Regions from separate parts of the Rhizobium lentis genome, predicted to be linked through region 2. Evidence: riboswitches for the same ligand, from Rfam matches in the RefSeq annotation. Region 2 holds a riboswitch; the other holds the start of a gene.
What was found. Region 2 has a riboswitch for FMN ahead of J0663_RS00940 (6,7-dimethyl-8-ribityllumazine synthase). Riboswitches for the same ligand answer to the same signal wherever they lie in the genome.
Positions count from the first base shown of each region.

Region 1 (4,339 bases), 1.2 Mb from region 2:
GCTGTCACATCCGGGGAACGCGGGCGTTAGCGTGGCTTGAAAAGTGTAGTCAGAACCTCCACTTGTAGGCCAAGTGAGAGTGCCGGCCGGTCCCAAGCGGCCGTGCAGAGAGCCCGGTAACGGGACGATGGAAAGGACAAAAAATGACGAAGAAAACGTCTGTAGCGAGCAGCACTGCCTACCCTGTTCTACCCCTGCGCGACATCGTGGTTTTCCCGCATATGATCGTGCCGCTGTTTGTCGGACGGGAAAAGTCGATCCGTGCGCTCGAAGAGGTTATGGGCTCCGACAAGCAGATCATGCTGGTGACGCAGATCAACGCCAGCGACGATGATCCGGACCCTTCGGCGATCCACAATGTCGGCACCGTGGCAAACGTGCTGCAGCTCCTGAAGCTGCCCGACGGCACCGTCAAGGTTCTGGTCGAAGGCCGTGCGCGCGCCGAGATCGATACCTATACGAGCCGCGAGGATTTCTATGAGGCGCTCGGCCATGTGCTCGAGGAGCCACATGACGATCCGGTCGAACTGGAAGCCTTGTCGCGCTCGGTCGTTTCCGAATTCGAAAGCTATGTGAAGCTCAACAAGAAAATCTCGCCCGAAGTGGTCGGCGCGGCCAGCCAGATCGACGACTATTCCAAGCTCGCCGATACGGTCGCCTCGCATCTGTCGATCAAGATCACCGAGAAGCAGGAGATGCTGGAGACGACGAGCGTCAAGCAGCGTCTCGAAAAGGCGCTCGGCTTCATGGAAGGCGAGATTTCGGTTCTGCAGGTCGAAAAGCGCATCCGCTCGCGCGTCAAGCGCCAGATGGAGAAGACCCAGCGCGAGTACTACCTCAATGAGCAGATGAAGGCGATCCAGAAGGAACTCGGCGACGGCGAGGAAGGCCGCGACGAGATGAGCGAACTGGAAGAGCGCATCGCCAAGACCAAGCTGTCCAAGGAAGCCCGTGAAAAGGCCGATGCGGAGCTGAAGAAGCTGCGCCAGATGAGCCCGATGTCGGCCGAAGCCACGGTCGTTCGCAATTATCTGGATTGGCTGCTCGGCATCCCCTGGGGCAAGAAGTCGAAGATCAAGGCCGATCTCAACAATGCCGAGAAGATCCTCGAAGCCGATCACTTCGGTCTCGACAAGGTCAAGGAGCGCATTGTCGAATATCTGGCCGTGCAGGCCCGCGCCACCAAGATCAAGGGCCCGATCCTCTGCCTCGTCGGCCCTCCGGGCGTCGGCAAGACCTCGCTCGCCCAGTCGATCGCCAAGGCGACCGGCCGCGAGTATGTCCGCATGGCGCTCGGCGGTGTTCGCGACGAAGCCGAAATCCGCGGTCATCGCCGCACCTATATCGGCTCGATGCCCGGCAAGGTCATCCAGTCGATGAAGAAGGCGAAGAAGTCCAACCCGCTCTTCCTGCTCGACGAGATCGACAAGATGGGCATGGATTTCCGCGGCGACCCGTCCTCGGCCTTGCTCGAAGTGCTCGATCCGGCGCAGAACTCGACCTTCATGGACCATTACCTGGAAGTCGAATACGACCTGTCGGACGTGATGTTCATCACGACGGCGAACACGCTGAACATTCCGGCGCCCTTGATGGACCGCATGGAGATCATCCGTATCGCCGGCTACACCGAGGACGAAAAGCGTGAGATCGCCAAGCGGCACCTGCTGCCGAAGGCCATCAAGGAACATGCGTTGCAGCCGGAAGAGTTCTCGGTCAGTGACGACGCCCTGATGGCGATCAGCCAGCAATACACCCGTGAAGCCGGTGTCCGCAGCTTCGAACGCGAACTGATGAAGCTCGCCCGCAAGGCGGTCACCGAGATCATCAAGGGCAAGACGAAGTCCGTTCACGTGACGGCCGCCAACATCGCCGACTATCTGGGCGTCCCGCGCTTCCGCCATGGCGAAGCCGAGGGCGAGGATCAGGTCGGCGTCGTGACCGGTCTTGCCTGGACGGAAGTCGGCGGCGAGCTGTTGACCATCGAAGGCGTGATGATGCCGGGCAAGGGCCGTATGACGGTCACCGGCAATCTGAAGGACGTCATGAAGGAATCGATCTCGGCGGCGGCCTCTTATGTCCGCTCGCGCGCTGTCGATTTCGGCATCGAACCGCCGATGTTCGAAAAGAACGACATCCACGTGCACGTGCCGGAAGGTGCAACGCCGAAGGATGGTCCGTCGGCCGGTGTCGCCATGGCGACCGCCATCGTCTCGATCATGACCGGCATCCCGGTCAACAAGCATGTGGCCATGACCGGTGAAATCACCCTTCGCGGCCGTGTGCTGCCGATCGGCGGTCTCAAGGAAAAGCTGCTTGCAGCGCTTCGTGGCGGCATCAAGAAGGTGCTGATTCCGGAAGAAAACGCCAAGGATCTGGCGGAGATTCCGGACAACGTGAAGAACAGCATGGAGATCATCCCCGTCTCCCGGATGGGCGAGGTGATCAAGCATGCGCTGATCCGCCGGCCGGAGCCGATCGAGTGGGATGGCACCGTGGAAACGCCCGTCATCACTTCGGTCGAAGGTCTCGACGATTCGGGCGCGACCATAGCGCATTGAGCGGCATTTGCCACATTTGTGCCCAATTCGCGCAAAAGACGAGAAAAGGCTGGCGGAAACGCCAGCCTTTTTTGTGAAAACGTCATGGAGACGCTTGCTTTTCCCTGATTTGCAGGGCTTTTGGGTTTTCGGCGGGCCTGATGAAACCTATTCTGCGCCTAGCTTTAGATTTGAGTCGTTTCATACCATTTAGAAAGGGGTGGAAACATGAACAAGAATGAACTCGTGTCCGCAGTGGCCGAAAAGGCAGGACTGACGAAGTCTGACGCGGCTTCCGCTGTTGACGCGGTTTTCGACGTTGTCCAGGCCGAACTCAAGAACAAGGGCGATATCCGCCTCGCTGGTTTCGGCAGCTTCACCGTTTCTCATCGCGCTGCAACGAAGGGCCGCAACCCGTCGACCGGCGCTGAAGTCGACATTCCGGCCCGCAACGTGCCGAAGTTCACGCCCGGCAAGGGCCTGAAGGACGCCGTCAACGGCTGATTCATCATCCGCCGGCCGTAAACGAGAACGGCTGAGCAGGTTTTCGAGGGGTTCGGCGCTGCCGGACCCCTTTTGTTTTGCCGCTTGCCGTATGCAGCGCTTTGTCTTACCAACAATGCTGTTCTCAGGGCGGGGTGAAAGTCCCCACCGGCGGTAAGGGCTGCGGCCCGAGCCCGCGAGCGCCTTCCGAGGCTTTGACCGGGGAGGGGTCAGCAGATCCGGTGCGATTCCGGAGCCGACGGTTAAAGTCCGGATGAAAGAGAATGAGCATGGCTGCGTGCGGGCAGGGGACTGCCTGCCTCCGCATCCAGTCGTTCATGCGTCCTGATTTATGTTGGTCCCTGTTTTGGATGAAAGACATGAATCAGAATTCCCTTGCAATCCCGCGTTCCCGCGCCTTTGCCGGCGCAGCCTTCATGGTGCTTGGAGGCGTGGCCTTCTCGCTCCTCAATGTCGTCACCCAGTGGCTGACGATGACGCTTGCCTTTCCGCCGGCTTCTGCGGCCTTCTGGCAATATGCCTTCGCCTTCCTTTTCTCCTTGCCCTTCCTGCGGAAGGCAGGCCTTTCGGCCATGCGCACGGATTATCCCTGGCGGCATGTCGTGCGGGTCGTCTTTGCCGCGCTTGGCGTCGAGGCCTGGGTGTCCGGCCTTGCCTTGGTGCCGATCTGGCAGGCCATCGCCCTTGTCATGACCTCGCCCTTCTTCATCATCCTCGGCGCCCGCCTGTTCCTCGGCGAACGCGTCGGCCCGGCCCGCTGGGCGGCGACCGGCGTCGGCTTTGCCGGCGCTATGATCATCCTGCAGCCATGGTCGGACAACTTCACCTGGGCGGCATTGCTGCCGGTGCTCTCGGCGCTGCTCTGGGGCGCCTCGTCGCTCATCACTAAGAGCCTGACCGGCATCGAAAAGCCGGAAACGATCACCGTCTGGCTGCTGGTTCTGCTGACGCCGGTCAATGGCGGGCTGGCGCTTGCGGCGGGCTTTGCCGTGCCGACGGGCGCGACGCTCGCGCTCTTCCTTCTGGCCGGCCTCCTGACGGTCGTGGCGCAATATCTGCTGACCCTTGCCTATGCCAGCGCGGATGCCGCCTATGTCCAGCCCTTCGACGATCTGAAGCTGCCGCTAAACGTGCTCGCCGGCTGGCTTTTCTTTGGCTATGCGCCGGCCGGTTATCTCTGGCTGGGAGCCGCGCTCATCCTTTCTGCCTCTCTCTTCATCATGCGAAGTGAGATGCGCCGGGAAAGGAAGGAGACTGACGTAAACCTCTGAAATCTCGCGGGCTGTCATGTCTCT
Region 1 covers NZ_CP071454.1:3,514,566-3,518,904, forward strand. The annotation lists gene lon (endopeptidase La) at 144-2,561, shown strand; gene hupB (DNA-binding protein HupB) at 2,769-3,044, shown strand; FMN riboswitch at 3,161-3,313, shown strand; gene J0663_RS16870 (DMT family transporter) at 3,395-4,315, shown strand.
Region 1: another riboswitch for FMN. It lies ahead of J0663_RS16870 (DMT family transporter); the one in region 2 lies ahead of J0663_RS00940 (6,7-dimethyl-8-ribityllumazine synthase).

Region 2 (4,339 bases):
ACTCAAGGATTCCTCCATCGTCGCGCAGCGGCTAGGCAAGAGTGTGCGCTATCTCGTTGCTACGCCCGACTATCTGAAGGGCAGGGCGCTTCCATCAAAACCCGAGGACCTGAAGGATCATCGATGCGTGCTCCTGAACGGCCGCAACGGCGAGGCGGATTGGCATCTCGTCAGCGGCCGCAGGTCGATCGACGTGCGCGTGTCGGGGCCGGTTTCCAGCCGGGATTTCGATGCCGTCAGCGCCTTTACCTATCGCGGCCACGGCATCGGGCTGCTGCCTTCGACCTATTGCGACGAAGAGATCAAGCGCGGCGAGCTCATCCGCCTGCTGCCGTACTGGTCATCGCCGGAGATTTTCGTCCACGCCGTCTATCCGACCCGCCGCTTCTTGCCACTCCGCCTGCAGGTTTTTCTGGAAGCGTTGAAGGCATGGAAGAGTCCTTTGTGGCTGCCTTTGCGTTGAGGTCTAGAGAGCGGGCCTGCCCCACAGCGCCTTGAAGGGCGAGGCGGTGCGCTGGCCTTCTTCCCTCATCAGTCAGTTTATGCGGAGCTGGCCACCCCTCTGCCCAGCCGGGCATCTCGGGGAAGCCATTGCGTCCATCCGATCTCCCTCGTTGTGGGGGAGATGCCCGGCAGGGCGGAGGGGTGCTCCTCTCCGGGCAAGCTGACTTGGTGACGGAAGAGAAATGAGCCTACTCAATGAAGCACCATAGGGAGCCAGCCGATCGTGGTAACGTTTAAAGGGCGCAGGCACTCCTAATATCACCGAAAATTGAAGCCCCGCGCGCGGCCGGGCGTCCTGCGCGGGGCAAGCTGTGCTAAGGTTCGCAAGCTTGGATGGCGCGGGGATTTGCCGATGCTGACGACACTTGCGGTGCTCATGGGTCTTTCCGGCGTCGTTCCGGCCGCAGGCGCTGGCGGAACTGAAGTCGACGTGACGCTGGTGCTTGCCGTCGATACCTCGCGGTCGATGGATTTCGAGGAGATCGGCATTCAGCGCCAGGGTTATGTCGATGCGCTCAAGCACAAGGAATTCATCGACGCTGTGAAGGGCGGGCTCACCGGCCGCATCGCCATCAGCTATTTCGAATGGGCGGGTTATGTCGTCCCGGATTCCGTGATCGACTGGCAGGTGATCGAGACGGAAGCCGATGCGATCGCCTTTGCTGACAAGCTCGACGCCCGGCCGATCGCCACCCAGCGGCGCACCTCAATCTCCACCGCCATCACTCAGGGCGTCAGCATGATCATCGCCAGTCCCTTTCAGGGCAGACGGGAGGTGATCGACGTTTCCGGCGACGGTCCGAACAATTCCGGCAATCCCGTCACGCCTGTCCGCGACAGAGCGGTGGAGGCCGGCATGGTCATCAACGGCCTCGCCCTCATGCTGCGGCCTTCCGACGCGCCCGACGGTCTCGACAAGTACTACGCCGACTGCGTGATCGGCGGCCCCGGCGCCTTCGTCCTGCCGGTCTACAAGATCGAGGATTTCGCCATCGCCGTGCGCCGCAAGCTCGTGCTTGAAATCAGCGGCCTTTCGCTGCCGCCGACGGTGCAGGAGATAGCAGGAGCCCAGCCCACGACAGACTGCCTGATCGGGGAGAAGCAGTGGCGGGATATGTTCGATCGGTGAACTGGCGGTTGTCGACTCGGCCTTCGCCTCGGGATGAAAAGGGAGAGGGTGCCGTAGGACACCTCTCTCTGCCCTGCCGGGCATCTCTCCCACAGGTGGGAGGTCGGCTGGCTCACGGGCTTTCCCAAACGACCGGCGTCACGTGAACCGCAAATTCAGGACGAGGCATGGCTTTTTGCGATCTCCCCCTTTTGTGGGGGAGATGCTCGGCAGGGCAGAGCGCGGTACCACGCGGCGCTCCGATATGGAAAATAAATACCGCGTCCGAGAGAGCGTCCTCCTCCCGCGTCCGCGCCTACAACGGCAACTCCCTGCCTGTCTGTTCGCTGACCATGTATTCAGCGTACCAGTCCGGCCAGTTTTCATCGTATTTGCCGCCGTTTCGTTTCTCGTGTTCGCCGTGGGCGGTGGCGGCGCGGCGCAGCGCCGACGCAAGGTCGCCCGACGTGGCGAAGGCTGTCTCGTCGGCGTCGATGCGACCGGGCAGGCGGGTGGTGACTTCCTGGAACAGCCAGCCGTTGCCGTCGGGATCCTTGAAGGAGGCAAAGGAGCGGTAGCTACGGTGTTCTGGATCGCGCCCGGCGATGCGCAGCCGCCCGAAGAGATAGGGTTCGTCCTTGCCGGCATAGACGCCCGATGCGTCGTGGAAGACCTCGCTCACCTCGACGCCGCGGGCGATGAGATCGCGCCTGGCGGCCTCGATGTCGGAGACGATGAGGTAGAGGCCCTGGGCGGAGCCGGGGGCGGCGGCGGTGACATTCTTGCCGAAGATGATCGCGCAGCCGGAGCCGGGCGGGGTGAACTGGATCACGCGGAAATCGGCGTCATTGGCGAAGTCGGCGTCGAGCCGCCAGCCCAGGCTCTCGTAAAAACGTTTGGCGCGGTCGACGTCGGAAACAGGGATGACGACCACTTCGAGCTTGGTGTCGACCGGTCGTGTTCTCGTGGATTGGGTGGGGGTTTCACTGCGCATTGCATTGCTCATCTTCAGCTCCCTTGAGGTTTGGACGCATTAAGAATGGCGATACATGTCGGGATCGAGTGGACCACAGCGCGGAGAGGCGGTCGAATCAATTCTTCTGTCGGTATGGAGAAAGACGGCGGACCGATCCCGCCGCCTGTTATGCGGGCTTTCTACGCCGCAAGGGCGGCGCGCGTCTTGCCGATCATGAGCGCGGCGCGGGCTGCCTCGCGGCCCTTCTCGACGAAATGAGCGCGGTAGATCTGGGTGTGATGCTCGGTTTCCTGGTAATGATGCGGCGTCAGCGAGACCGACAGCACCGGCACACCGGTGTCCATGCCGGCGCGCATCAGGCCATCGACGACGGCCTGGGCGACGAATTCGTGGCGGTAGATCCCGCCATCGACGACGAAGGCGGCGGCGACGACGGCGGCATAACGGCCGGTGGCGGCAAGATCGCGCGACAGGAGCGGCATTTCGAAGGCGCCCGGAACATCGAACACGTCGATCTGCTCGGCGGGAACAAGCTGTTGGAATCCTTCGAGCGCACGGTCGACGATATCGGCGTGCCAGCCGGCTTTGACGAAGGCATAACGGGTGGGTGTCATGGTGATCTCCTTTGGCGTACAGACACGTCACCCAAGGCGATCACGAGCATCCGCCGACAGCCCGGGAGGGCAGCAGCAACGCACGTTCTCTTTCATCCGGACTATGACCGTCGGCTCAGGCCTCTCACCTGATCTGCTGACCCTTCCGAGGAAGGCGCTCGCGGGCTCGCAATCGAAACTGCATACCGCCGGTAGGGACTTTCACCCCGCCCTGAGAACGGCGCGACAATAGGGGCAAGGCGGCGGGCTGGCAATAGGGAAGATGGTTTCGTGGGCGGGTGCGTCGGTGTATCCTCTCATATGCCATATGCCATATGCCATATGCCATATGCCTTTCGCCTGCCGCTCAAGGCGCTCGTCGCTAACGCTCCTCACCCCCTCATCTGCCCTGACGGGCATCTTCTCCCCGCTGGGCGAAGGGGGAGCAGTTGCCTGCCCTCGCTTCCACAAGAGGCATTTCTGAAGGAGCGAGGCGCCGCCACGAGTCCGCTTCTCCCCAGCGGGGAGAAGATGCCGGCAGGCAGATGAGGGGGTGAGCGACGATGGGAGCGAATGCGCTGAGCGCGAGCGAAGGGCACATGCCCCACCACCCTTGCTGATCACTCCCTTCCGCCTACATGCTCCTGCTGAGGACATCCATCTTGAAAAAGCATGCCGCTCGGCCTCATTAGGGGCAGGACAGCAACCATCGGAGACAGACATGCAAGACCCCTTCGTCGTGCGCCGCGAGGCGCATATCGCCGCGCCGCCGGCTGCGGTGTTTGCGCTGATGACAGATCCTGAGAAGATCCTGCGTTGGATGGGAACGGAAGCGCAGGTCGAGCCTGAGCCGGGTGGCCTTTATCTCGTCAACGTCACCGGCGCCCGCTTTGCGCGCGGCTCGTTTCGTGAGGTGGTCCCGGTGCATCGCTTGGCCTACAGCTTCGGCTGGGATGGCAGCGAAGTGGTGCCGCCGGGCTCAAGCCTTGTCGAGATCGATCTGATCGAGCAGCCGGACGGGACGCTCTTGCGGCTCACCCATAGTGGCCTGCCCAATGCGGAACAATGCGCCGGCCATGCCGAGGGCTGGGAACATTATATGGGGCGGCTCATCGAGGTTGCCGCTGGGCGGGACCCGGGTCCAGATCCTTTTTACGG
Region 2 covers NZ_CP071454.1:172,676-177,014, reverse strand. The annotation lists gene J0663_RS00955 (LysR family transcriptional regulator) at 1-463, shown strand, start outside; gene J0663_RS00950 (DUF1194 domain-containing protein) at 857-1,633, shown strand; gene J0663_RS00945 (VOC family protein) at 1,929-2,618, opposite strand; gene J0663_RS00940 (6,7-dimethyl-8-ribityllumazine synthase) at 2,768-3,202, opposite strand; FMN riboswitch at 3,283-3,425, opposite strand; gene J0663_RS00935 (SRPBCC family protein) at 3,903-4,339, shown strand, end outside.